DNA from 4 places in the Peribacillus asahii genome. Region 3 is predicted to be linked to each of the others. Evidence: riboswitches for the same ligand, from Rfam matches in the RefSeq annotation. Region 3 holds a riboswitch; each other region holds the start of a gene.
What was found. A riboswitch is a leader RNA that binds a small molecule or an ion and turns the genes downstream of it on or off. The one in region 3 is predicted to bind S-adenosylmethionine.
Positions count from the first base shown of each region.

Region 1: linked by a shared signal. The riboswitch ahead of BAOM_RS06585 (Fur-regulated basic protein FbpA) and the one ahead of BAOM_RS20950 (methionine ABC transporter ATP-binding protein) in region 3 are both predicted to bind S-adenosylmethionine.
Region 2: linked by a shared signal. The riboswitch ahead of mtnK (S-methyl-5-thioribose kinase) and the one ahead of BAOM_RS20950 (methionine ABC transporter ATP-binding protein) in region 3 are both predicted to bind S-adenosylmethionine.
Region 4: linked by a shared signal. The riboswitch ahead of BAOM_RS14665 (bifunctional homocysteine S-methyltransferase/methylenetetrahydrofolate reductase) and the one ahead of BAOM_RS20950 (methionine ABC transporter ATP-binding protein) in region 3 are both predicted to bind S-adenosylmethionine.

Region 1 is NZ_CP026095.1:1,335,812-1,343,252, reverse strand. It holds gene BAOM_RS06605 (ABC transporter ATP-binding protein) at 1-583, opposite strand, end outside; gene BAOM_RS06600 (ABC transporter ATP-binding protein) at 580-1,587, opposite strand; gene BAOM_RS06595 (acyl-CoA thioesterase) at 1,732-2,250, opposite strand; gene BAOM_RS24885 (aspartyl-phosphate phosphatase Spo0E family protein) at 2,472-2,693, opposite strand; gene BAOM_RS06585 (Fur-regulated basic protein FbpA) at 2,828-3,013, opposite strand; SAM riboswitch class I at 3,146-3,250, opposite strand; gene BAOM_RS06580 (MFS transporter) at 3,390-4,601, opposite strand; gene BAOM_RS06575 (aldehyde dehydrogenase family protein) at 4,981-6,468, shown strand; gene BAOM_RS06570 (FAD-dependent oxidoreductase) at 6,632-7,192, shown strand; gene BAOM_RS06565 (aminopeptidase) at 7,319-7,441, shown strand, end outside.
Region 2 is NZ_CP026095.1:3,022,565-3,030,005, forward strand. It holds gene BAOM_RS14815 (DMT family transporter) at 1-786, shown strand, start outside; gene BAOM_RS14820 (pyridoxal phosphate-dependent aminotransferase) at 900-2,084, opposite strand; gene BAOM_RS14825 (carbon-nitrogen family hydrolase) at 2,185-2,967, shown strand; SAM riboswitch class I at 3,052-3,179, shown strand; gene mtnK (S-methyl-5-thioribose kinase) at 3,263-4,465, shown strand; gene BAOM_RS14835 (LCP family protein) at 4,731-5,597, opposite strand; gene BAOM_RS14840 (lmo1851 family serine protease) at 5,749-7,212, opposite strand.
Region 3 is NZ_CP026095.1:4,235,365-4,242,805, forward strand. It holds gene BAOM_RS20925 (cysteine desulfurase) at 1-418, opposite strand, end outside; gene sufD (Fe-S cluster assembly protein SufD) at 418-1,725, opposite strand; gene sufC (Fe-S cluster assembly ATPase SufC) at 1,741-2,526, opposite strand; gene BAOM_RS20940 (MetQ/NlpA family ABC transporter substrate-binding protein) at 3,068-3,916, opposite strand; gene BAOM_RS20945 (methionine ABC transporter permease) at 3,932-4,600, opposite strand; gene BAOM_RS20950 (methionine ABC transporter ATP-binding protein) at 4,593-5,627, opposite strand; SAM riboswitch class I at 5,836-5,948, opposite strand; gene BAOM_RS20955 (O-acetylhomoserine aminocarboxypropyltransferase/cysteine synthase family protein) at 6,074-7,378, opposite strand.
Region 4 is NZ_CP026095.1:2,993,560-3,001,000, forward strand. It holds gene metH (methionine synthase) at 1-693, opposite strand, end outside; gene BAOM_RS14665 (bifunctional homocysteine S-methyltransferase/methylenetetrahydrofolate reductase) at 686-2,533, opposite strand; SAM riboswitch class I at 2,644-2,746, opposite strand; gene BAOM_RS14670 (spermidine synthase) at 3,147-4,058, opposite strand; gene dapF (diaminopimelate epimerase) at 4,327-5,310, opposite strand; gene BAOM_RS14680 (beta-class carbonic anhydrase) at 5,628-6,206, opposite strand; gene BAOM_RS14685 (hypothetical protein) at 6,300-7,100, opposite strand; gene BAOM_RS14690 (DUF4870 domain-containing protein) at 7,253-7,441, opposite strand, start outside.

The sequences.
Region 1 (7,441 bases), 1.9 Mb from region 3:
AGTTCAATACTTGTGCTTGGACGGATACATCCAAGGCTGACACAGGTTCATCCGCAATAATCAATTTAGGTTTCAACGTTAAAGAACGAGCGATACCAATCCGCTGACGCTGTCCACCCGAAAATTCATGTGGATATTTATAAATAGAATCTGGATTTAGCCCCACTCTTTCTAAATACTGTTGCACGATTTTTCTCTCTTCCGTTGCCGATACACGTTCAAAATTTCGAATCGGCTCCGCAATGATATCCAGCACGCGCTTTTTCGGATTTAAAGAGGAATATGGATCTTGAAATATCATTTGAATATCTTTACGAAAAGGCTTCATTTCTCCTCTGCTCAAATACGTAAGATCTTTGCCTTGAAACGTAATGGTTCCAGCAGTCACCTGATGCAGCTTTACAATAGCCTTTCCTGTTGTAGATTTGCCGCTTCCCGACTCGCCAACAAGTCCGTACGTTTCTCCTTGCTGTAATTCAAAAGAAACACCATCCACCGCCCGAACATGGTCTACTACTGTATGAAATAAACCGCCTCGAATTGGAAAATAAACTTTGATATCTTCTACTTTTAGCAACGTCATCGAATCGCTGTACCTCCTTCTTCCGGAAAGTGAAACTGTTTATAACAAGTGCAGCGAACAAAATGACCTGGTTCCACTTCATGCAGCCTCGGAAATTGCGCATGCGATTGCACAGAAATCCATGGAATCCTCTCTTTAAACCGACAGCCGCTTCTGTTAATTTTCGCAATAGGCGGCACCATCCCTTGAATGACATGCAATCGACTCTTTTCTTTCGTCACAGTAGGGATAGAGTAAAGCAAAGACTTCGTATAGGGATGAAGCGGCCTCTCCAATATTGTTTTTACACTTCCTTTTTCAACAATTTGTCCCGCATACATAACAATCACTTGATCGGCAATCTCTGCGACAACGCCTAAATCATGGGTAATAAAAATAATACCCATCTTTGTTTTTTGTTGAATGTCTTTTAATAAATCTAGAATTTGTGCTTGGATGGTTACATCTAGTGCAGTGGTTGGTTCATCGGCAATAACAAGGGAAGGAGAACAAGCTACGGCAATTGCAATCATCACTCTTTGTCGCATTCCTCCTGACAATTCATGAGGATATTGCTTATAGGTGCGTTTTGGATACGGAATCCCGACTTGTTCAAGCAGAGTAAACGTTTTAGCTTTTTGCTGTTTCTTTGATAAATCTGTATGATAATGAAGACTTTCTTCTATTTGTTTACCAACTGTCATAAGGGGATTTAATGCCGTTAACGGCTCTTGAAAAATCATGCTAATATGTCGACCGCGAACTTTATTTAACTTCGATTCTGCTGCATTCAATAAGTTTGTCCCTTTATATATAATAGAACCTTCTGATTTTGTTCGCTTTTTATCGTGCAATTGCATAATAGACAAAGCAAGTGCACTCTTACCGCAGCCGGACTCTCCTACAATGGCAACAATTTCATTTTCATGAACGGTAAAAGATAAATCGTCAACAGCTGCATAATATTGATCATCAATACAAAATGAGGTTGTTAGGTTTTCTACTCGCAGGAGTTCCTTTTCCATGCCTATCCCCCTAACCGTTTTTATAACATTACTCAACTTTTAACACTTTTTGGTTATTTTCTCAAATAATTACTGTTATTTTTAATCATTTTTATTTTTTTATACCTTTTGAACAACAAAAAAATCGAGTATTTACTCGATTTTTCATAAAGACCAAACAAGGTCGTTTCCAATAGTATCGGCAATATATTGTGTATCTGTTCTCCGCTTCTTTCTCGCTTGTGCTCGTTCTTTCGCTGATTCATATAGCGCTTTCTCCGTTTCTGTTTCTGAAATTAAACGAGGAACAGAAATAGGTTTTCCCTTTTCATCAATCGCTACAAAAGTTAAAAAAGAAAGAGCGCATAAATTTTGAACACCGCTTTGCAAATCTTCAGCTACTACTTTTACCACCACTTCCATGGAGGTGCGGCCCGTATAAGTAACAAAGCTTTCTAAACAAACCGCATTGCCTTCAGAAATTGGATGCAGAAAATCCACCGAATCCGTTGAAGCCGTTACAACATGCGACCGAGCATGGCGCATTGCTGAAATAGCTGCTATGTCATCAATTTGCGCCATTAATTTCCCTCCAAACATCGTACCAATATTATTCGTGTCTGGAGGAAGAACGATACTTGTTTTAACAACTAGAGAGTCCCGGCATTTTTTTGTTTTTTCCATGATGACACACCCCTTTTTGTCGACCTGTAGTATCACTCAATCTCCCCCCCTTAAGGGATTCTAATTGTGAATGAACGGCAGTCATCTCCTAAAGGCTTTCTTAAATATCGCTTTAGATTCACAAGCTTATTATAGCCAACATAAAAGAAAGCTATTGCTCATTTTTTAGCAATAGCTTTCTTGAATTTTTTCAAATATCTGTTTGAAAAGGAAGTGTGTAACTATTTGTCTCTAGTTGCAGCCGCATTTAAAAGAGAATCGAGCTCTTGACTTGCTTGAACCGCCAGCTGACTTGTAAAACCAAAATCTATAGCTAATCTAATCATTTCTTGTCTTTTTTCCTCAATTTTTTCATTAATTAGTTCAGCATATAGTTTCTTCATCGTCCATTTCCCACTTTTCAATATATTTACAAAAATATCATAATAGATAATTAGTCCCAAATCAATCTAATTTATCCCTTCTAATTGTGATAAATTTGTAAACATCCTCAAATATGAATACATTTCTTGAATATTTTGTGACAATCCGAACATAACTTCCAATTTTCATGTTTATGTAAACAAATCAATCTTCACTATGTCATCCATGAGGAAGAGGAGTGTTGATCGGGTTTATTAACAACAAGCTTATATTCATCTTCTAATACTTTTAATGGAACATCATATAAATGCCGCTCGTCTTTTGTTTTGTATACACCTTTTGCTAATAATTTATCAATTAACAGCGCTTTTCTCTCTTCAATCTTTTTAAATAATTCCATATGTATAACCCCTTTCTATTCTGTTTATGTGATACCTGAACCTCTTATATCATTCCATATTCCAGCTACATTCAGCGCATATTTAAAAAGCCTCTTCTTATCCAAGAAGAGGCTACTGTATTCATTCGACTCTTCTTATCTTCCAAGCATCTGCTTGTTGGATGTGGCACAGTTCCTATAACAGGTCTGTTGCCGAGGCTTCAAAGGGCCAAATCCCTCCACCTCTCTGGATAAGAATTAAAAAGTAATATGAAAGTATATAAATACTATATGATTAGTAAATAAATGTCAATATCAACATAGGAAATCGTTTGCTCAACTATGCTAGCATAACCTAAATGAAAAAAGAGTGCAAGTGCACCCCTTTCTCAAATTTCTATTCTAATACTGTATTTTTTGTTTCTTTACCAAAAGCCACCGCGATGGCACCGATTAGTATGGCAACGGTAAAAATCGTAAAAATTGCGCTAATCGATGTATTGGCAGCTACTAAGTACCCGACTAATAACGGCCCTAAAATTCCTCCGATACGTCCAATAGCCGCTGCCATCCCTGCTCCTGTTCCCCGAATCACTGTTGGGTATTGCTCTGGAGTATAAGCGTATAAAGCCCCCCATGCACCTAAGTTAAAGAAAGAAAGAAGAATTCCTGATGTAATTAACAACGGCAGCTCTTCAGCTGTTCCAAAGAAATAAGCGCTCACTGCTGTACCAATTAAATAAGTAATTAACACAAATTTACGACCCATTTTTTCAATAAACCAAGCAGCTGTAAAATAACCTGGAAGCTGTGCAAGCGTCATAATTAACACATATTCAAAGCTTTTAATTAAGCTGAACCCTTTCATCAGCATCACACTTGGTAACCATAGAAACATGCCGTAGTAAGAGAATACAACACAGAACCAAAGCACCCATAAAATAAGAGTTTGTTTGGAATACTCTTTCGCCCACACTTTTTTCATATTTTGAAGCATCGATTGTTTTTCCTTCGGCTTCAACTCTTCATACTTCGGTGAGTCTGGTAAACTAAAACGTAGGTATACCGCATAAAAAGCTGGTAACGCACTTAAGATTAAAGCAATTCTCCAGCCGTATGTCGGAATGATAAAATAAGAAATAAGAGCCGATAAAATCCAACCTAACGCCCAAAAACTTTCTAATAAGACAACGACTCGTCCACGTTTGCTCGGTGCTACACTTTCACTTACAAGTGTAGATGCGACAGGAAGCTCTCCTCCCAGCCCCATGCCGATGAAAAAGCGTAAAATTAAAAATAAACTAATCGTCCCTACTAATGCTGATAACCCGCTTCCGATAGAAAAAAGTAAAAGCGTAATAATTAAAATATTTTTACGGCCTACTTTATCCGCCATTGCTCCAAACAGTAAAGCCCCAACAGCCATCCCAATCGATTGCGTACTTCCAATCCATCCAGCTTGCACATCAGTCAGGTTCCATCCTTCTTCCATTTTCAAAGCCGCAATAATAAAGGAGAGCATCCCCACATCGAGAGCATCAAACATCCAGGCTGCCCCAGCAATCCCTAACAGCTTGCGATCTGCTATCCGTTTTGTTTTTTTATCCATGATAATTCCTCCTGATGAACTTCCGTAACACTTAAAAAATTCCTACTATATATATTTTTATCCCATTTCTATTTTATCTATTATTTTTGTTCACGACTATAGTAAATACAACTGTCATGACAAAAATATAGACATTTTTTAAAATCTATCCTAGAATGCTGATGATTTTTGACTTTTTTCGCGCCAAACTGCAGTTTGGCACACCTTTCAAAGAGAAATTTCCACCTATAAAAAAATATTAAAATTAACACTATTTAACATTTGAGTATAATCATTACATTTGTTAAGATGTATTAGTGAGTATCGTAAATGCTCTCACCTATTTATCCCTCACCATGATTTGCACAATACCATTTTATGTATATTTTAGGAGGTATTTATGTCAAATCTTACTTTGCAAGTTAGTGAAAAGCTTCAAAAGTTTTTACAAGGACCAAAAAAGCTGTATATTAATGGACAATTCGTTGAAAGTGTCTCTAAGAAAACATTTTCCACTCCAAATCCAGCAACAGGTAAAAAACTTGTTGAAGTATATGAAGGTGATAAAGAGGATATCAATTTAGCCGTCAAGGCAGCTCGTAAAGCATTTGATGAAGGCCCATGGTCAAGATTAAGTGCAGCAGAGCGCAGTCGTTTAATGTACAAGCTCGCTGACTTAATGGAAGAAAACAAAACAGAGCTTGCTCAACTTGAAACATTAGATAACGGTAAACCAATTAGAGAAACAACTAATGCAGATATTCCATTAGCGATTGAACATATTCGATATTATGCAGGCTGGTCAACGAAAATCGTTGGACAAACTATCCCTGTAAGCGGCAACTATTTTAACTATACAAGACATGAAGCCGTTGGCGTTGTCGGGCAAATCATCCCATGGAACTTCCCGCTCTTAATGGCCATGTGGAAGCTTGGGGCCGCCCTTGCCACCGGCTGTACAATTGTTCTAAAACCAGCAGAGCAAACGCCTCTGTCTGCTCTCTACCTTGCTGAATTAATTTCTGAAGCAGGATTCCCAGACGGGGTTATCAACATCATTCCTGGCTTTGGAGAAACAGCAGGCCAATCTTTAGTCGATCACCCTGAAGTAGATAAAATTGCCTTCACTGGCTCAACAGAAGTCGGCAAACGCATCATGCGTTCTGCTTCCTATTCACTAAAACGTGTGACGCTTGAACTTGGTGGAAAATCACCAAACATCATCCTGCCTGATGCTGATTTCTCTAAAGCGATTCCTGGCGCGTTAAACGGTGTTATGTTTAACCAAGGACAAGTTTGTTGCGCCGGCTCTCGGGTCTTTATTCAAAAGAAGCATTACGATAACGTTGTAGCTGACATGGCAAGTCATGCTAAATCCATTAAGCAAGGAGCAGGCCTTGACCCAAATACTCAAATTGGACCGCTTGTTTCCGAAGAACAACAAAAGCGCGTACTTGGTTATATTGCTAAAGGGATTACAGAAGGTGCGGAAGTGCTAGCTGGCGGAGCTCCTCCTAGCGAAGAAGGTTACTTTGTTGCACCTACTATTTTTGCTAACGTCGAAGATAACATGACGATTGCGAAAGAGGAAATCTTCGGTCCTGTTATTTCAGCTTTACCATATGAGGACTTAGATGATGTCATCAAACGAGCAAATGCAAGTGAATATGGCCTTGCTGCTGGTGTTTGGACAAGCGACATTGCCAATGCTCATTATATTGCTAACAAGCTGCGTGCTGGTACGGTTTGGGTCAACTGCTACAATGCATTTGATGCCGCTTCTCCATTTGGCGGATACAAACAATCCGGTATCGGCCGTGAAATGGGCTCCTATGCTCTAAACAACTACACAGAAGTGAAGAGCGTTTGGATTAATTTAAATAGGTAATGTCAAAGAAAGGGGGCTATTCCATAAGTGCGAATAGCCCCTTTCCTTTAACCAATTCATATTGAATACTCACTATTTTCATGCAATACAGTCTCAATCATTAGCGTCCTTCCTCCCTCATTTGTTAGAATAAAAACGAGTATAAAAAAGGAGGTTTTTTCCTATGTATGAAATAGCAATTATTGGAGCTGGAGCGGCTGGAGGCAGTGCTGCCATCTTTACCGCGAAAGCAGGAAAACAAACAGTTATTCTAGACAGCAGCCAAAGCGGCACAAAAAGAGCTTGGTTGGATAACCATTACGGTACAGCTGGAATTGCTGGACCTGATTTATTAGCAACAGGTCTAGCCCAAGCGAAAAAATTTGGTGCAGAGCTAATTGAAACAAAAGTAACGGGAATTAATAAAACGACTGAAGGATTTCAAATCCAAACAGAAAACGGATCTGTTGAAGCGAAACAAATCATTTTAGCAACAGGCGGGCTAACAAGCTTAGCTGAAGAAGCAGGTATCACAACAAAAGCTGGTACAGAGCCAAGATCAAAGAAAGTGTTTGATGTAGATGCTTCTGGAAAAACAAACGTAGAAGGCATTTGGGCTGCCGGAGCATGTGCAGGAACAAGCGCACATACGATTGTGACGGCTGGAGACGGTGCAAGAGTCGCAATCAACTTGATTAGCGAAATAAACGGAGAACGTTATGTTGATCACGATGTATTAAAATAAGAATGAAAAACAACAAACTGCAGGTCCAGTTTGTTGTTTTTCATTTTTTACGGATGCTATAAGTTTCTTTTTTCTTTCTCTATTAGTACAATATAAGTTGTAGATTTTGGAAAAGGAGGAATCATAATGAGTGATTTCCAAGCAAATTTAGAAAAATATGCAGAGCTAGCTGTAAAAGTCGGTGTTAACATCCAACAAGGACAAACGCTTGTTGTCAATACGACATTAGAAGGCGCAGAGCTCGTACGT
Region 2 (7,441 bases), 1.2 Mb from region 3:
AAAGAACATTGGGGGCAGTGGATTTTATGGTCCTCTATTGGGTTTGGGTTATTTTATGCACCGATTTGCTTTGCTGCAGCATTCGCACCAGGATGGCTAACTGCAAGCACATGGCAAATTACGATTATTTCTGGTTCCTTGCTCGCACCACTTTTCTTTTTAACAGTTACAACACCGAATGGTTCCAAAAAAGCAAGAGGAAAAATACCGGTTCGTGGATTATTGATGTCGCTTATTATTTTACTCGGTATTGCTCTCATGCAAATCGAACACGCTAGCTCTATTTCGTTAAAACACGTATTACTAGGAATTATCCCCATCATTATTGCCTCCTTTGCTTATCCGCTAGGAAATCGAAAAATGATGGATCTTTGTGTCGGACGTTTAGATGCCTATCAACGAGTATTAGGCATGACATTAGCAAGTCTGCCTTTTTGGTTTATCCTTTCTCTTTATGGCCTGTTTACAGTAGGTGTACCAAGTATTGAACAAACGACTCAATCTTTGCTCGTTGCCATCTCTTCCGGCGTATTAGCGACCGTACTATTCTTTCAAGCGACTGATTTAGTCAGGGGGAATATGCAAAAACTAGCTGCTGTTGAAGCGACTCAATCGCTTGAAGTTTTGTTCACAGTTGTTGGAGAAGTCCTATTGCTATCGACAGCCTTCCCTTCCCTTTTATCATGGACTGGTATGTTCATCATTGTTATGGGCATGATTCTCCATAGCTATGTATCACATTATAAAACAACGAAACTTACAAACAATCAATTCGCGAAATCATAAGGCAAATCGATGAAATGCTCTATAGATTAAAGCAGAAAGGGGCACCCATTTTTGGGGTGCCCCTCTTCTATTAAGCTTGTTGTTCACCATAAGAAAAATTAGGTATATAGCTTTTATTGTTTAATGGTAAATAACTTTAGCGCTTTAATTCGTTTCACAGCTTCTTGAAGTCTTTCTTCAGAAGTAAGTAACCCAACTCTGACATAGCCTTCACCAAATTGACCAAAGCCATTTCCTGGTGCAACGGCAACGTGAGCTTCATTTAATAAATAATCTGCAAAGCTCTCCGAAGTGAACCCTTCTGGAACTTTAAGCCAAGCAAAAAACGAAGCTTTCGGTGCCGTTACGTTCCAACCGATTGAACGTAGCCCATCGATAAACACACGACGGCGCCCTTCATATGTTGCCACCAATTCACGGACGCAATCTTGTGACTCAAGTAATGCTGTTGCAGCCGCTTCTTGAACAGCAGGGAATAAACTTACATATAGATGATCTTGAAGCAGTTCCAGTGCTTGAATCACACTTTTATTCCCAACAGCAAAACCTACTCGCCAGCCTGCCATATTATATGTTTTAGACAGAGTATATACTTCAATCCCAATATCTTTTGCCCCTTCTGTTTGTAAAAAACTGCGCGGCTTTTCTCCATCGAAACCAATCGCTCCATAAGCAAAATCGTGCACAACACACATCGAATGTTCTTTCGCAATTGCAACCGTCTGCTCAAAAAATTCAGCCGTAGCACTTGCACCTGTTGGATTATTCGGATAATTAAGGAACATCATTTTCGCTTGTTGAACAATTTCACGGTCTAAGCTTGCGTAATCAGGTAAAAAGTAATTTTCTTCAAGCAGTGGCATAAATGCTGTTTTTACTTTCGCTAATGCAACACCTGATAAATAGTCTGGATAGCCTGGGTCTGGAACGAGTACCGTGTCACCTGGGTTTAATAAGCATTGTGGAAGCTCTACTAACCCTGCTTTTCCGCCGAACAAAATCGCAACTTCTGTATTAGGGTCTAACACTACTCCATGCTCTCTTTCATAATAAGCACAAGCCGCTTCCTTCAAATATTGATGACCGCGAAACGGAGAATATTTATGATTCAACGGTTTCTCTGCAGCTATTTGTAAACTTTTCACTATATGTTCTGGCGTTGGCTGATCTGGATTGCCCTGTCCTAAATTAATGACATCATGTCCCTGAGCTTGAATGCTATTAACTTTTGCAACAAGCGAGGCAAAAAATTGTTTCGGTAATGTTTTTAATAATTCGGATTGTTCAAATTGAAACATTCGTGCACCTTCTCTGAAATTTCTTGAAATTATAATCAAAAATGATATATGTTTATGATAATGTTGTAAAGAACTTTTTCAAACTGTGGAGGTATAAATTATGAACTGGAACATTGCCTGTATTCAAATGGATATTGCTTTTGGAAAACCGGAAACAAACTATACAGCAGCAGAACAACTCATTGAGCAGGCTGTTCAATCGAAGCCGGATGTCCTCATTTTACCAGAGCTATGGACTACCGGGTATGATTTAACACGCTTAGAAGAAATCGCCGACGTGGAAGCAAAAGAAACGATTTCATTTTTACAAAAAATCGCCAAGAAATATCACGTACATCTCGTTGGAGGATCCATCGCAAAAAAAACAAACGACGGCATTTATAACACAATGCTTATGATTAATAATAAAGGAGAATTCGTCAAAGATTACGATAAACTTCACTTATTTCAATTGATGGATGAACATCATTTCCTGCAACCTGGTGAAAGGGATGGTTTATTTACATTTGATGACAAACTATGTGCGAGCTTCATTTGCTACGATATCCGCTTCCCTGAATGGCTTCGTGCACATACTACAAAAGGAGCAGAAGTATTGTTTGTGTCAGCAGAATGGCCGAAACCTCGATTAGATCACTGGCGCGCGCTGTTAATTAGCCGTGCAATTGAAAATCAAGCGTATGTTGTAGCCGTTAATCGAACAGGTTCAGATCCGAATAACATATTTGCCGGACATTCATTAATCATTGATCCATGGGGTGAGATTATTAATGAAGCAGGTGAAGGGGTCGAAATCTTAACAGGAACTATTGATTTTACTAAAGTACGCGAAGTGCGTAATAAAATTCCTGTGTTTGCCGACCGACGTCCGGAATTTTATTAATTTTTTATATTGACAATGTTTTAAGAATATTGTTATTATTTTTCCAAGCTAACTATAATTTATTAAAAATGAAAAATATACGTTCTCTTATCAAGAGCAGGCTGAGGGATATGGCCCTATGACGCCCAGCAACCGACCGCAATATGTGGAGAAATAATCCGCAAGGCACGGTGCTAATTCCATCAGAAAGAATTCTTTCTGAAAGATAAGAGGTTTGAATCATCATTTCAAAGCCTCTTTCTTAAATCGAAAGAGGCTTTTTTACTTGCCTAAACGATAATCTGGAGGGATTATATTGACACAAACACAAGGCTCGTTCGAATTATTAACGAATGAAACAGCGATTGCACTCATACAAAAGCTAGAATTATTAGATAAGGACGCGACATTAACTTGCCACAAAATTGGAGCTGGCACGTTCAATTATGTTTTTCATGTCGCAGATAACGCAACTAATAAAGGGGTTATTATTAAACAAGCCGTTCCCTATGCAAAAGTGCTAGGTGAAAGCTGGCCGCTTACATTAAAACGAGCAGCTATTGAAGCAGATGCCTTACTTACATTCGGAAGCTATTGCCGCGAATATGTCCCAAAAGTGTATTATGCAGATAAACAGCTTGCCATTACGGTCATGGAAGACTTATCACATGTAAAGATTGCTCGCACTGGCCTTATTGAAGGCAAAAGCTATCCTCTTATTTCACAACATATTGGCGAATATGCAGCCAAAACTTTATTTTACACATCCGACTATTACTTAGAATCAACGACAAAAAAAGAAATCGCACGTGCCTTCACGAATCTAGAACTGTGTAAAATTATAGAAAGTTCCATCTTTACCGGCCCATTCTTTGAGCATACACCAACCAACTATGAAGTGGAATTATCCGAGATTGTAGAAACGTTATGGAACGACCATGAATTAAAACTAGAAGTGGCAAAATTGAAAAAAATATTTATAAGTGAACAAGAAGCTCTAGTGCATGGCGATTTACATACAGGACACATTTTGGCAAGCGAAAGCGAAACAAAAGTCATCGCCCCTGAATTTGCCTTCTATGGTCCAATCGGCTTTGATACAGGACAATTTATTTCTAATCTCCTTTTCCAAGCTGTTACACGTGAAGAAGCGGATCAAGAGAGTATTCTTTCTCATATTCAGACATTTTGGTCAACTTTTACAGGCGTTTATTCAACATTATGGAGCAATGAAAGTCGTGATGAATTTAAAAACATTGATGGCCTATTATCTTATGTTTTACAAAAAGCGAAAGCAGACAGCTTTGGGTTTGCTGGCTGGGAATTAATTAGAAGAGCAAGCGACCTTTCACCTGTAATTGATTTAGATGGAATTGCTAATACGGACCAACGAATTAACGTTAAAACAAACGCGCTTATCATTGGAACTCACTTAGTAAAAAATCGCAGCACACTGGATATTCCAACTGTTATTGAATTAGTAAAACAAGTAACTCGCTCTTCCTATTCAACTCTTTAAAAAAGATTGACTATGACCCAAACAACTTTGTCTTGCTTGGTGTAATGAAATGATTCCTATATTACCCTTTTAAATCAACAAGCATTACGAGAGGTATTAATCTTTATTCCATATAGGAAATAGAATGATTAGTCTGAACTATCGCTATAATATCCTCCGTTTTATGAAATCATGTAGTAAGAGACTGCTTAGGCAGCCTCTTTTATATAGATGATACGTTATCGCGAAAATATCGTAGTTATACACGTATCTCATGTAACAAGACTTACTCAAAAAACTCCTGTAAAGCCTGTTGATTTTTCTCAAAGTCTATAGATAAAACGGCACCAGCATGCGGATACATTTCGTTTGTATAGCTGTCATTAACAGGAATGCGCAACGTCTTAATCGAATCAACAGGATGAAACATCGCTTGGGAACTTAATACAAACATCGTTTTCATTCCAATATCTGTTTCTACATATGTCAGCGCTTCTTCAATCATCCCTGGTAAAGCAACAATTCCATCCACATTAGACAGCTGCTGAATTAACTGGTCTTTTAACTGCACCAACACTTCTTGCTGTCGTTCAACACGACCAAAATCACTTTCATTATCATGACGAAAACGAACATACTTTAAAATCTGCTCCCCATGCAACACATTTTCTCCACTGCTCGCTGCAATGCTCATATCTGAAATCATCTCTGGTTTAACATCTACGGTAAGCCCGTCTGGTGCAATTAAGTCCACTATATTAACAAATCCTTGAAAGTCAATGACTGCAACATGGTCTACGTTGATGTTAAAATTCTCTAAAATCGTTTTTTTCATTAACTCGCTTCCACCATAATAATAAGCCGCATTAATTTTATGATATCCTTTTTCATACCCTGGAATTTTCACATAACTATCTCTCATAATAGAAGCTAACTTAATCTGCCCTTGTTTTGGCTCATAACGGGCAAGCAAGACCGCATCTGCACGCGAATCCTCTTCTCCGCGAGAATCCACACCAATTAAAAGAAATGTTTTGGCCGTTTCTTTTTTCGAATCCATATGTTGGTTTCGTTCTGTATTAGGTATAGGTGAAGCCACACAACCAGCTAACATCGTAAAGAGTGCACAAATTAACAATACCTTTCTTTTCATTATCGTCACCTCGGCTTCAAAACTATCCATATTTTCCCCAAAAGCCCTCCTTCTAATACAGAAAAGCTTAGTAACTGATTTAGCGTTACTAAGCTTCCCCTTAACCTCACCTTAATAGCGAGATCCTCGCTAAGTGAAATTGCACTTTACTTTATTTTATTTCTTTTTCCAACTCTTTTATAGCCCGCTTCACTTGCGTGTCATTCTTCAAAATTTTGTCGCGTAGTTCTTGCATTAATGTAACCGTCGTCTTATCTTCCATGATACCTGTTACTTTCAACTTATGATCCTGCTGGAATTTTTCTACGGCTGCTTTTGTTTGTTCATCAAAGACCGTATCAACCGTTCCCGGATTATAACCAAGCTCTTTTAACATATCTTCAGCTGCTTTCACTTCTGCTGAAGCATCCGATACTTTTAAAGCCTCATCTGGTGAAATATAAGGAAGACTTGCATAATCGGGCAGCTTGACCTCAATATCTGGCTTAATCCCCTTCTTATGAATCCAATTTCCTTCCGGTGTTAACCATTTATAAGAAGTGAATTTGAAATTCGAGCCATCTTTGAAATCTTGAGCATTTTGTACAGTTCCTTTACCAAATGACTTCACGCCAATTAATGGAATGTTCGCTGATTCACTCACCGCTGCGGCTACGATTTCAGAGGCACTCGCACTTCCATCATCAATTAACACAACGACTGGTAATGTGAACTCACCATCGTTTTCCGATTTATGAATCTCTTTATTTCCATTACGATCTTCGATTTGCAGCACAATTTCGCCCTTTGGCACAAAGATGCTGGCCATTTTTATAGCCTCTGGTAAAAGTCCACCAGGATTACCGCGTAAATCTAAAATTAAACCCTTCATATCTTTCTTGCTCATTTCATCAAGAGCCGTATTTAATTCATCAACTGTATGCTCTGAAAAGCTTGTCACAGCAATTTTCGCAATCCCATCGTCGAGCATTTCTGAATAGACGGTTTCAACTGGAATTGTATCTCGGACGATTGTAATCGATACGGGCTTCGCTTCTCCCTCTCGAGAAATCGTCAGCTCAACTTTTGTCCCTTTTTCCCCTCTAATCTTCAGAACCGCTTCAGTAGAACTTAAGCCTTCTATGCTTTTACCATCCACGCTCATAATGATATCGTTCGGCTTCACACCTGCTTTTTCAGCTGGTGATCCTTTAATAGGTGACACAACCATAATTTTTCCATCTTGTTCTTGGATTTCAGCACCAATTCCTTCAAAGGAAGAAGAAATACTTTCATTGAAGCTTTTTGCTTCCTCTTGGTCCATATAAGTAGAATATGGATCTTCCAGTCCTTCAAGCATACCTGCAATCGCACCATTTACGAGTTTTTCATCATCAACTTCCTGATAATATTCCTTTTTAATCGTATCATACGTCGAATACAATTTTTCAAATTGAGGATATTGGCTCGGAGCGATAGATTGCACTTTTTTATCCCCAAATGTGAGAGCAACCGTTGTAATACCTGCCGTTAAGAAGATTAACAAAAACCCCCCCATAATCAAGGGAAACTTTTTAATTTTGAAATATCTTCCTGAATCTTTCTCTTCTCGATGTTCTTTGTTTTCCTCTTGCATTCATGCTTCACCACTTTCATGTATCACTGCTATGTATAACAATACCCCTATTTTATCAGTTTTATTGTGAAACGGAAATTATAAGTTACGAGCAGCGCTTATAAACACCGCGTGCCTTTAGAACGGTTAGGTATCAAAACTTTTATATTAACAGCTATAAATCCTGATTAAACAAAAACGAGCACTATAAAAATCGCACTTAACAAAGCAAAGTTAAGGCTATTTATAG
Region 3 (7,441 bases):
TCAACACAGCACCCGTTTGTTTCGCCACTTGCTGCCAAGGAATGATATTACTATGGTGCTCCATATACGAGATGACGATTTCATCCCCTTCTTGTACATTAGCCAGACCATAGCTTCTTGCTACCGTATTTAAAGAAGTGGTTGTTCCTCTAGTGAAGATAATCTCTTCAATAGAGGAAGCATTAATGAATTTACGTACTTTTTCACGAGCACCTTCATACGCATCCGTAGCTTTTGTTCCAAGTGTATGCACTCCGCGATGTACATTCGAATTGTACCCGCGATAATATTGTTCAATCGCTTCGATAACTACAGCCGGTTTTTGCGATGTCGCAGCACTATCTAAATATACTAATGGCTGACCGTTCACTTCTTGATTTAATATAGGGAAAAGCTTACGAATTTCGTATGGGTTCATTACTTAACTTTCCTTTCAATGACCTCAACAAGTTGCTTTTTCACACCTTCGATTGGAAGTTCATTAACAACAGGGGCCAAGAATCCGTGAATAACTAAACGTTCTGCTTCTTGTTTGGAAATACCACGACTCATTAAATAATAAAGTTGCAATGGATCTACGCGACCTACAGATGCTGCGTGTCCTGCTGTAACATCGTCTTCATCAATAAGAAGAATTGGATTCGCGTCTCCACGAGCTTTTTCACTTAACATAAGCACGCGTGATTCTTGTTCAGCATTTGCTTTTGTTGCACCATGCTCAATTTTTCCGATTCCGTTGAAAATACTAGAAGCACTATCTTTCATAACCCCGTGCTTTAGAATTTGTCCATCGGAACGTAAACCGTAATGAATCACTTGCGTAGTGAAGTTTTGTTTTTGTTCTCCACGACCAACAACAACCGTTTTCGTATCACCTGAAGAGCCATCGCCCATTAGATACGTTGTATTATCTGAAATTGTATCTCCATCATTCATTAAGCCAAGTGCCCACTCGATACGTGCATCTCGCCCAGCTACACCACGACGGTTTACATATGTTGTATACCCTTTATTTAACGTATCCACTGCACCATATGTTACTTTCGCATTTGCATTGGCAATGACTTCTGTTACGATGTTTGCGATACCATTTGTCGTTTCTACAGTTGAGAAATAGTTTTCTACATACGTTACAGAGCTGTTATCTTCTGCCACGATTAATACATGGTTGAAAAGCGTTGCATCCGCATCATCGACTAAGAAAATCGATTGAATTGGTTCTTTCACTTCTACGTTTTTTGGAACGTATACGAAAGCTCCTCCGTTTAACAATGCTGCGTGAAGAGCTGTTAAGCGATGCTCATTCACTTTCACGCCATCTTTCATAAAATATTTCTGCACAAGCTCTGCATGATCGCGAGCCGCTGTTAGAATATCTGTAAAAATAACACCTTGTTCTTTCAACTCAGCTGAAAGACTTGTATAAGCCGGCGTATTATTACGTTGAATATATAAGTTACGCTTTTCTTCAATAGCCACAATCGATTTCACTTGTTCTGGAAGCTCATCTACTGATGTAAAAACTTCACTCTCGATTGAATGTTTACGGAAAGCGGTAAAGTTCCACTTATCAATCTTTGTTTTGTCTGGCTTTGGCATCGGTAGGTTTTCTAAGTCAGAAAACGCTTGAACACGAAGCTCAGTTAGCCAAGCTGGTTCATTATTTTGAGTTGAAAGAGAGTTAATATCCTCTTTTTCAAACGGTAATTTCGTTTCTGTAGTCATGACAAATCCTCCTACTTATGCTTCTTCGCCGACAGTTTCGTCTTCAATACCTAATTCTTGTTTAATCCAGTCATATCCTTCTGCTTCTAAACGTGCAGCTAATTCTGGACCGCCAGATTTCACAACTCGACCTTGCATCATTACGTGAACGTAATCAGGAGTAATGTAGTTTAATAAACGTTGATAGTGCGTAATCATAAGGCAACCGAAATCTTCGCCGCGCATTTCATTAATTCCTTTTGATACAACTTTAAGGGCGTCAATATCAAGACCAGAGTCGATTTCATCCAAGATTGCAATTTTTGGTTCAATCATCATCAATTGAAGAATTTCATTACGTTTCTTTTCTCCACCTGAGAATCCTTCGTTTAAATAACGTTGTGCCATATCTTCATTCATTTCTAAAAATTCCATTTTTTCATCCATTTTACGAATGAACTTCATTAAAGAAATTTCATCGCCTTCTTCACGACGTGCATTAATAGCTGAACGTAAGAAATCAGCATTTGTCACTCCGCTAATTTCACTTGGATATTGCATAGCAAGGAAAAGACCAGCTTTAGCACGCTCATCTACTTCCATTTCTAATACGTCTTCACCATCAAGAGTAATGCTTCCACTTGTTACTTCATATTTAGGGTGACCCATAATCGCTGAAGAAAGCGTAGATTTACCTGTACCATTCGGTCCCATGATTGCATGGATTTCTCCGCCTTTTACTTCAAGGTTAACCCCTTTTAAAATTTCTTTACCTTCAATTGATACATGAAGATCTTTAATCGTTAAAGTAGAACCTGACATAATTATACCTCCGTGAACTAATTCCTATTTTATTTAGAAAATAATGTGTTTTATTTTCTTAACATGTATTCTCATTTTATTCTCATTACAATTTTATAACAAATTTAATTAAGAAGCAACCATTATACGTGATTTATGTCACACCTTACTTTATTACTTATTCCATTATTCCATCAACAAATATGTAAACATAAAATCAAACATCGACCTCTACTATCTTTTGTTTACGACATATTATTATACGAGAAAACATCCGTTATCACATTACACATTAATAGTTAACATTGAAGTCTCCGTGTAACACGCTGTTGATTGTTGGATGACTTCATTTGAAATCACACGTTGAGCAAAAACAAAGCCTGTTAAATAGTATTCCCATATGTATGTAAACCCAACACTTATCATTTTACCCTTCAAGACTTATCGTTGAAAGACCTTTTTCATTTAATCAGAGTAAAATAGTACTTTTTGACTTTTATCCACCCTAGAAACACTTGAAAAAGACGACTTGCCTAATTAACAAGTCGCCTTCCTTCATCACTTATTCACTTACAGGTACAACCGCACCCTTAAATTCTTTCGTGATGAAATCTTGAATTTCTTTTGAGCGTAACACTTCTACTAATGTTTTAATCGCTTCGTTGTTTTCATCTTTCTTATTTACTGCAATAACGTTTACATACGGTGATTTTGAACCTTCAATAGCAATTGAATCCTCAACAGGATTTAAACCAGCATCAATAGCGTAGTTAGAATTGATTAATACAGCGTCGCCTTCTCCATTTGCATAAATTTCCGGAAGAAGAGCAGCTTCGTATTTCGCTTCAAATTTAATATCACGTTTGTTCTCTACAATATCTTCAACTGTTGCTTTTGTTTTATCAATACCTTCCTTTAAAGTGATTAAACCGTTTTCTTCAAGTAAAGAAAGCGCACGACCATGGTCAGCTACTGAGCTGCTCATAATAAGTGTTGCACCTTTTGGAAGTTCAGATAAGCTTTTGTATTTTTTAGAATAAATCGCGATTGGTTCAATATGAATACCGCCCGCATTCACAAAATCATAACCATTCTTAGCAATTTGTGATTCTAAGTAAGGAATGTGTTGGAAATAGTTAGCATCCAATTCTCCCTCTGCTAATGTTTTGTTCGGCAATACATAATCTTGGAATGGAACGATTTCTAAATCAATACCTTTTTCTTTAAGAAGCGGCTTTGCTTCTTCAAGAATAACAGCATGCGGCGTATTAGATGCGCCAACTTTTAGCGTTGTGTTTCCTTCTGCATTATCTGCGGCTTTTTCGTCTTGATTATCTTTGTTGTCATTGCCGCAAGCAGCTAGGGCGATTGATAAAACTAAAATTAGAGCAAACCCTAAAAACTTTTTCATTCTTTTCATCCCCTCTTATCTTTTATCTAATTTTGATGTAATAAAGTCTCCAATCATTTGAATAATGAAGACAATTATTAAAATAATGATTGTTGCTACTAGTGTTACGTCATTTTGACTACGTTGGAACCCTTCTAAATAAGCTAAATTTCCAAGTCCTCCAGCCCCAATTACTCCAGCCATTGCCGTATAACCGACTAAAGCAATTGATGTAACAGTAATTCCGGAAATAAGGGCTGGCATAGATTCTGGAAGTAATACTTTCCATATAATTGTACTCGTTTTGGCTCCCATCGATCTTGCCGCTTCAATAACCCCTTTATCAATTTCACGAAGACCAATTTCAACCATTCGTGCATAAAACGGTGCAGCACCAATGATAAGTGCAGGTAATGCTGCATTTTCTCCAATCATCGTTCCGACAATCGCTTTCGTAAATGGAATCAATAACACAATTAAAATTAAGAACGGGATAGACCGAAAAATATTAACAAAAGCACTGATGATCCAATTGATGAATCGGTTTTCCCATAAATTATCCTTCCCTGTTAGGAACAAAACTAGTCCAAGTATAATCCCTAAAAAGAAAGTGGCTGCAACAGAAATCGCCGTCATATATAACGTTTCATTTGTTGCTTCAATCATCGTTTCCCAATTTATATTCGGCAATAATTCTTCAAGCATGCGTCATCACCTCCACGCCTACTTGCTGCTCTTCTATAAATTGAATAGCGCGAAGAATTTCTTCATGACTTCCATCAATATGAATAAATAGTGTTCCATAAGAGCCATTTCGTGTTTGTGAAATTTTCCCTTGGACAATATTAATATCTAATTCAAAATTACGAACTAACTTTGTAATAAGCGGACTTTCTACATCTTCCCCAACGAAAGTAAGTTGAATGACTTTTCCTTTTGGGAAACGTTCTAGCAAATTCTCGATAGTTTCTTTTGTTTCCTCTGGCTCTGTTACTTGCTGAACAAAACGCTTTGTAATCGGAGCCGTTGGGTTTTTAAATACTTCAAGGACTGGGCCTTGCTCAACAACTTGTCCACTTTCCATTACAGCGACACGATGGCAAATTTTACGAATGACGTGCATTTCATGTGTAATCAGTACAATCGTTAACCCTAAACGCTGATTAATATCGACAAGTAAATCTAAAATGGAGTCCGTCGTCTGAGGATCTAAAGCTGAAGTCGCCTCATCACATAACAACACTTTCGGATTATTTGCAAGCGCTCGCGCAATGCCGACTCGTTGCTTTTGTCCACCGCTTAGTTGAGAAGGATAAGCTTTTTCACGACCCTCTAACCCAACAAGCTTAATCAGTTCATTTACACGTTCTGCTCGTTTTTTAGCTGGAACACCCGCAATTTCAAGCGGAAAGGCAATATTTTCTTGAACTGTTCTTGACCATAATAAATTAAAATGCTGGAAAATCATACTAATCTCTTGGCGTGCTTTGCGAAGCTCAGCACCTTTAATTTTAGAAATTTCCTTACCAGCTACAACAACCGAACCTTCTGTAGGAGTTTCTAGGCCATTTAACATTCGGATCAGGGTACTTTTCCCAGCCCCGCTATAGCCAATTATACCGAAAATTTCACTTTTGTTTATCGTTAAATTCACATTATTAACCGCTTTAATGGTCTCATTTTTCGCAGTCCCTGAGCGGAAATACTTGTTGACTTTTGACAAAGAAATCACTGCACTCACCTCTATATCCAATCAACGAACTATATCATTGAAGGTAGTTGCTTTAACGAGTTGTCACTCCCGACAATATAGAGACTGTTCATCCCGCTAAAATAGATAAAACCTATTAAGATAGTAAACTCTCCTATGTAGTGATTTATATACCCTTAATAGAAAAACCTCTCTACATGAGCAGAGAGGCAGGAAAAACTAATCCTTCCTCTCATCTTTCAAAGCGTAACACTTTGTGTGAATTGGCACCTTTTCAAAGCGAGTGCTTTGCCGGTTGCCGGGCTTCATCGGGCACAATCCCTCCACCGCTCTTGATAAGAGTAACATCCTATATAATTAAATCGTACATAGATTAAGTTCATATATAATTATGTTTGTGATTTTATCACAGATATATAGGGAGTGCAATTGTCTTAGAAAAGTCGATAATTTCCGACTATTCTGTTTTATTCAACTTCTTTCGCTGCCGCAGCTATCGCTTTTTCAATTGCTTGATTCAAATCATCAATTAAATCTTCTACATTTTCAATGCCGACAGATAAACGAACTAAGTCTGCGCTTACGCCTGCTTTCAGTAAGTCAGCATCACTCAATTGTTGATGTGTTGTACTAGCTGGATGGATAATTAAGCTCTTCGCATCTCCAACATTCGCAACATGTGACCATAGTTGAACGGAATTAATTAATGCCGCTCCAGCTTCTCGGCCACCTTTAATACCAAATGTAATAATCGAACCTGCCCCTTTAGGCAAATATTTATCAGCTAATGCTTTATCCGAATGGTCTTCCTTACCTGGATATGAAATCCACTCAACGGCCGGATGTTGTTCTAAATAGTCAATAATCACTTTTGTATTAGCAAGATGCTCTTTCATTCGTACATGTAATGTTTCAAGTCCTAATGTAAATTGAAAGGCACTTTGTGCACTTAACGTTGCACCAATATCACGAAGCAATTGAACACGAGCTTTCACAATAAATGCAGCCTGTCCAAGTGCCTCGGCAAATACTAAATGATCATAACTTGGATCTGGCTCCGTAAATCCAGGGAAGTTCGGTGAATTCCAATCAAACTTACCTCCATCTACAATAATTCCACCCATCGTTGTTCCATTTCCTAGTAACCATTTTGTTGCAGAATGCACAACAATATCTGCTCCAAATTCAATTGGTCGGCATAAGTACGGAGTCGCAAATGTATTATCAACAATTAGTGGAATCCCTGCTTCATGTGCAATGTCAGCAAGTGCTTCAATATCTAATACATTTAGGCTTGGATTTCCAATTGTTTCTCCATAAATCGCCTTTGTTCTAGGTGTAATCGATTCTTTAAATTTCTCTAAATCATTTGGCTCAACAAACTTCACTTTGATTCCGTATTTAGGAAGTGTATTAGCAAATAAATTGTATGTTCCGCCATAAATAGTGGAAGAAGAGATAATTTCATCGCCTGCACCAGCAATATTCAAAATCGCTAATGTAATAGCAGCCATTCCACTTGAGGTAGCCAAAGCACCTATTCCGCCTTCTAAAAGGGCCACTCGTTCTTCAAACACACTAACTGTTGGATTATGAAGTCTTGTATAAATATAGCCTGTTTCTTTTAATCCAAATAAATTAGCGGCATGCTCTGTATCTTTGAATAAGTAAGCATTGCTTTGATAAACTGGCAATGAACGTGCTCCTGTTTCATCAACTTGCAATCCCCCATGAATACTTAATGTTTCAAAACGATAATTTTTATCTGCCATTTTTTATTCTCCCCTTCTTCTTTTACTACGGCTCTTTATGTTTCTACGAAGGAGCTACCAAAA
Region 4 (7,441 bases), 1.2 Mb from region 3:
CGGACCTGTCGCACAATTTAAACCGACCGAAATTGGTTTCATATGCTCGCAAGAAAGATAGAACGCTTCAATGGATTGACCAGCTAATGTCGTTCCCATTGGCTCAATCGTTCCCGAAATCATAATCGGGAGTTCCTTACCACTCTTCTCAAAGGCTCCTTTAATGCCTAAAAAAGCAGCTTTTACATTTAGCATATCTTGACATGTTTCAACGAGAAGTAAATCGACGCCTCCATCAATTAATCCAAGGGCTTGCTCTTCATAACACTCTCTTAATGTATCAAAAGTCGTTCCACCTGTAACTGATAGTGTTTTCGTTGTTGGCCCCATTGAACCTGCCACATATCTTGGCCAAGCTTCTGTTGAATATACTTCACACGCTTTTACAGCGATTTCTGCTGATTCTTTATTTAACTGGTAAGCAAGTGTACCTAGATTGTATTCATCTAAAACAATACTCGTACCCCCGAATGTATTCGTTTCAACAATATCGGCACCTGCAGCAAAATACGCTTCATGGATTTTTTGAATCACATCAGGACGAGTCAGCGTTAAATATTCATTACAGCCTTCATATTGTTCTCCACCAAAATCTTCAGCTGTTAAATTTTCGGCTTGTAGCATCGTACCCATTGCGCCATCCAGTAATAGAATTTTTGATTGTAGTTGTTCGTTAATTGACTTTTTACTCATATGCTGCCACCTCAGATGTTTTTGTTTGATCAAGCGTTCTAATATAGCGCGTTAACTCCGCCGTCATTTCATAACGAAGGAATGGAGTAATTAAATAAATACCTTTAAATTTATCCATTGCCGCATCCACAAGTTCTCGTGCGATTGCCACACCTTCTTTTTGCGCCTGAATTGGGTCATTACCTGCTGCTGCCATTGCCCGGCGAACATGATCTGGCAACTTAATTCCTGGTACTTCATTATGAATAAATTCGGCATTACGGGTACTAGTTAACGGCATGATGCCGACAAAAATAGGTGTCTCTAAATGCTTCGTTGCTTCGTATACTTCTTCAATCTGTGAAGTGGAATAAATCGGCTGTGTTAAAAATGAATGAGCGCCGCATTCAATTTTCTTTTCCATTCGTTGAACCGCTCTATCTAAATATTTCACATTTGGATTAAAAGCCGCAGCAATTTTAAAATTCGTCTTTTGGCCAAGACTTTGTCCAGAATACGAAAGTCCTTCATTGAACTGCTTAACCAAACTAATTAAATCAAAAGAAGATAAATCATACACAGATGTTGCACCCGGGAAATCGCCAATTTTTGAAGGATCTCCTGTAATAACTAATACTTCATTTAATCCTAAGGTTTGTAGGCCCATTAAATGCGACTGTAATCCAATTAAGTTTCGATCACGACATGTAATATGCACAAGCGGATTTAAATCAAGCTGTGATTTAATTAACATACCCAACGCTGCATTAGAAATCCTAGGGGAAGCGAGCGAATTATCCGCTAACGTAATCGTATCAACTCCAGCTTCTTTCAAAGCTCTAGACCCTTTCATAAACTCTTCGATTCCCAGTTTCTTAGGTGGATCTAGCTCTACTAAAATCGTTCTTTCTGTTTTCGCTTTTTCATATAAAGCAGGGGTGCGATCTTGTTCCCGAACTTCAATTGTTTCCACTTTCGTTACTTGCATTTTTTTCTCAACGATTGGAGCTAAATCACAAACAGCTGCTTTCATTGCTGTAATATGCTGCGGTGTCGTACCGCAACATCCTCCAATAATGGATGCTCCTTGGTCACGTAATTGAAGCGCACTTGAGCCAAAGTATTCCGGCGCCGCATCATACACTAATCGGCCGTCCACATAATCTGGTAAACTTGCATTAGGATACGCTGCAAGCACAGCATTGCTTGGAAGTTGAACAGATTCTAAAGCGCGAATCATATGGTGCGGACCTAAGCGACAATTAAGCCCAACTACATCTGAACCTAATTGTTCTAAGCGCTTAAATGCTTCATTTAACTGAACACCGTTTTGTAAATTCCCAAGTTCATGCAACGTTACATTTGTAATAATCGGAATATTCGTTTCTTGTCTTGCAATTTGCAACACTGTTTCCAATTCTTCTAAATCATAATATGTTTCGAATAATAATCCATCAGGACTTTCAAGTAGTAAACTATATAGCTGTTCACGGAAACTACGTTTAATTTCTTCTAAACTTAAATCAGATTTTCTAATACTTCTAGAAGCACCAATCGTTCCAAACACAAACGCATTCCCTTGCGCAACCTTTTTAGCAATCGCAATTCCTTGACGATTGATTTGACTCACTTGATCTTCTAATCCATAGCGCTTTAATTTATGAAAATTCGCCCCATACGTATTCGATTGTAAAATATCAGCACCCGCATCCAAATAAGTACGATGAATCGCTTCAATTTGATCAGGCTCTGTACAGTTTAATTCTTCATAACAATGGTCGATGCCACGGGAATACAACAGTGTCCCCATTGCTCCTTCCCCAATTAAAATTCTTTGCTTTAGCTCTTTACGAAACTCCATATGTGCACCCTTTCCCAAAAACAATTCAGTTTCTGCTTTATTTCAATGGTGTAAGAAAAAGAAAAAACCTTCTATCTAATAAAAGAAGAAGGTTTTCATAAGAAACATTCTCCTCATCTATCAAGCGCCCGCTTGCTGGATTTAGCACCTTAGCTTACACAGCTGGTTGCTGAGGATTCATCGGGCCAGTCCCTCCACCTCTCTCGATAAGATTGATTTATATAAACTTTTCTAAACATTTCAAATTAAATTACAATATAATTATTCTTAATTTACATGAAACAATGATGAAATTCAATACCTTCTAGTTAATTTTTGAATTTTTCAAACAAAATAACTAAGAATTAGAGACAAATCACGAACAATATTCGTCTTTTACCTTTTTTTGTATTTTTTTTAATTATTTATTTAATCTAGGAATTGTGTATGAAATAGCGAGGCAGCCTAGACAAAATATCTAGCGAAAAACATTGCGTTTTAATAGGCTTCTTTAGCTTGTCTACTTTTTTAGCACTCGCTAGTTTTGAAAAAAGATCATTTCGTATCTAGTCATTTACATTGTTAGCTTGAGGGGGACACGCTGGGGGCCAAATAGAAAATGATAAAGTTCAACTCAATCAGCTTCATTTACAATATCAAGCAACACCGTATTGCTGTCTGTTTGGACTTTGCCTTTATTCTTAAAGTTCACAAAATGAAACGGCATATAAAACATATCTGTTAGCCGTTCAAGTGACAGGTACTGTGTTGGAACTAACATACGTAAATCATTTGCTTTAACAGGGGACGTTGTAGCCAGACAAAACGCCCAATCCTCTCCGTCTCTCGCGACGAAATTGTGATATGGCAGTACATAGAAACCAGCTTTTTTGAGGGTTTTCTGTATACTCCAAAAGTACTCAGGCATCCAGGGAAAAGCGGAACAAGCCACAGAGATTGCACCCCCTGGTTCTAAACGGTCTTTCAAGAAGCTGTAAAACTCCCTGCTGAAGAGACGGGAAAGCTCAGGACATTTGTCAGTTGGCTCAGGAAGGTCGATAATAATAACATCCCACTTTTCCCCGGCTTTCTCGACAAACTTTCTGCCATCTTCAATTACGACCTGAACTTTAGGATGATTCAATGAACCTTGATTAAATTGTACCAAAGCCTCCAAATTTTTACCGAAATCTATCATCACTTCGTCGATGTCGAGGGTAGTAATTTTCTCCACTTCAGAATAACGAAGGGCCTCGCGGGTCGTTACTCCACCACCCCCACCGATGATTAGAACATTCTTCCGCTTGCGTGCAGCAGCCATTGGAATGTGTACCATCACTTCTGCATAAATACTCTCACCATCTGTTGTGCCAAACATGACGTCACCATTGCTATAAATCAACATTTCACCAATATAATCGACGAGGGCAATCCGCTGGGTGGGGGTTTTAAATGTTCGTAAAATTCGATAGTCACCTTCAGGTTCTTCATCCTTGCAGATATAATCCCTAATAGAATCGCCATGCAATTCAAACGGTTGATCCATACACATCACTCCTTGTCTTTATTATAAATATTATTCTGTGAATAAGATAGAAGTTCCTAAAACCCTCAACTGCCTTATCCTTTAGAGAAAATAAGGCTACTTAAACAAAGCAAAATTAATGAGATTCTTATAAATAAATTTCAATTATATTATGTGACTTTATCTAGCAACTGTATTGTTCTTGATATTAAAGTCAAAAAGCGCTTTACCCACTATCTATCCACAAAAAAAGGGCGTTCCGATGTTATTCGGAAACGCCCTTTCTTATTTATAACACTTCTTTTAAATAGCTTTGTACGTCTGCTTTAAGCTTCGCATATAGCGTAATTTCTTGATCAAAACTTTCTTTTGTCAGCACATTAAATTGCTCTGGACAATTTAAATCCACTTCAATTGTTGCTTTGTATTCATTTGTAGCATTCCCAATCAAGTCAATGGAATATTGATTATCACGTTTATGAACAACACATTTCACTTTACCACCATTATTGAATACGGAAATATCACTTTCAAGCTGATTTAAACCATTTAAGCATGTTACTAAGCTTGAAGCTGACATCGCTGTTCCACATGCGTTTGTAAAGCCAACACCGCGTTCGAATGTACGGACATAAATATGTCCCTCTTCTAACTGTTTTACGAAGCTTACATTTACTCCATCTGGGAAAAGCTCATTCGGTCCATTTACTTTTGTTGCTAATACTTCCTGAACATCAGAATGAATCATTTCGCTATCTACAATCGTAACTAAATGTGGATTTGGTACAGCTAACGCCGAAAAAAGAAGCGTATCATGTAATTCTGGCAATCGTTCGTTTTGTAATTCGCTTTGTTCAATCACAAGCGGCAAATCCTTAACATCAAAGCTTACCGGTGAGATTTCCACTTTAAACGTTGGGATCCCTTCATATACATCATCTACCTTTTCAACCTCTAAATCCACTTTCATCGTTTCAATAACTAAGTTCTCTTTACCGAGCGTATCAATTGCATAGCGAGCTACACAGCGCAGCCCATTCCCACACATAGATGCTTCCGATCCATCTGCATTAAACACGCGCATTCTTGCATCAGCACGCTCGCTTTTTAATACGAATAAAATACCATCTGCCCCTAATTCACTATCACGATTACATAATGCTAGTGCTAATTGGCGGCGTTCTTCTTCTGTAAAAGAAAGATCCGTCGTTAATTCATCAATAATGAAAAAATCATTACCTGAGCCATGGCTTTTTAATAAATCAATAATCATCTTGTCTCATCCATCCTATCCTGTTGAATACTTAAAAACACTACATTTAATCCTATCATAGCATTTTCAGTTGAATTGTGTCAGTAGGAATCTTCTTTACAAATGGCTTTGTTAATAACGCAAATAAGCCAACAATCAACAGTATTGTATAACAAAGCCTTGTAACTAACTATGGTGCGATATGGCAGCTTTCTCAAAAACTAAAAAGCGTGCGAAACCAAAGCTTCGCACGCAATAAGCCACAAATGGCCCCTATTATTTAACTAATAAGCCTTACAATAATTATAGAAGGAAACAAAGCATGTCCCTCAAGCACCTTACTTAACGTTTTCTAATTCTTTATATCCGTCAACAACCACTTCTAATTCCCCAGTATCTGGAGCGATAATTAACCCATGAACAGGAATGTTTTGTGGAATTAGTGGATGGTTTTTAATACAATTCACACTATGTTTTACACTTTCATACACATCGTCAAATCCGCGAAGCCAATTTTTAATATCAATTCCTGAATTTTCAATTGTTGAAATCGTACCTTCTGGAACACCACGATTAACCATTTTCTTAATCATTTCATCTGTATTAACGGCTGCCATTCCACAATCATGATGCGGAATCACATAAATTTCATCTGCTTTTAATTCATAAACAGCCACAAGAATACTACGCATTACACTTCCAAATGGATGGGAAACGATAGCTCCTGCTGTTTTTAAAATTTTTACGTCACCATTACGAACGTTCATAGATTTTGGAAGCAGCTCGACAAGACGAGTATCCATACAACTAATAACCACCATTTTTTTATCAGGGTATTTAGTAGTTTGATACTTTGTGTACTCCCCCTCATTAACAAACTTTTCATTATAGTCAAGAATTTCATTTAACAAACTCATTTATTGTCATCTCCTGATTAGCTATGTAATTTCATCTATACATTATATCAAATATTCATAAAATTGACTACACTTCTGTTTTAAATCAGATATTCAATGATCACGGTGATGTAATACAGCGGCTAAAAAGCCTAAAACAATGACTCTCTCCTGTTCAGTAATTATCGAAGAAAAGGTAATAATCGGTGTATTTAATTCAAATCGTTTAGCCCACTCTACCGGCATCCAGCCTTCTTGAAAGGAGGCGACATTTTTCTTATCTATTGTTTTAAGCTGTAAAGAGTAAAGATTTGCCTTTGATTCTACTGCAATCCATTCACTCTGATTTCCTTTATAGATTATCCCTTTAATTTTAATTAGTGAATCCTTCCAATTTTCTCGATAACCCCCAATTATTTCATCATCGGCATTATAAATCGTCATCGAATTCGTTAACCCTGCTCGAGTATGATATTTTGCCCTAACTTGTCCATCGCTATCCAATAAGATAAATCGCTTGGGCAATAGCAGTGAAACGACGTTCGGAATCAACCACATAAACCAGCGCATATTTTGATCGCGAACTTCTCCAAGAAGCAAACCTTTCGAATCAAATAACAGCATACGCAATGTTGGTGCAGGCATAAAAACGACTAATACATGGTCTATGCTTAATAACTGACCACTTGTTTGCATCGGCTTATCCCCTAATTTTTCTACCCTTTTGTCATAGGTTCGAAAATAAAAGAAGTGAAGCACACTAAAAATGATGATCGGAATAACAAAGATTAATAAATCCCCTTTAAATAATTGTAAAAGATGACAAACAAAAAAAATAATCGCTAACAATAGGGAAATCCAAGCAACGCAAAAGCATGCTTTAGCTGTTTTCTGATAATACTCTCGAATATTCATAATTAGCTCCTTGACTAAAGATTCATACTCTCTATATTGTTATTTCGCTATCCATTCCTTAATTCCCTTTAACAAAAATCAACAGTATCCTATAACAAAGCCTAACAAAAAAAGAATCTAGACAAACATCAGCTAGATTCCTTTTTCATGACTTATAAAATTCGAAAAATAAGTGGAATTCGATACTCGACTCCTTCATAGGCTCGTATCGCCGCAATGATTGTAAACACAAACGCCGCAACCCCTAAAATAGGCAGAATCAATACGCCAATTCCAACAAAAACAAGAAGTGCTCCAATTATTCCATAAATCGTGTAGGAGATAAGAAAATTAAAATACTC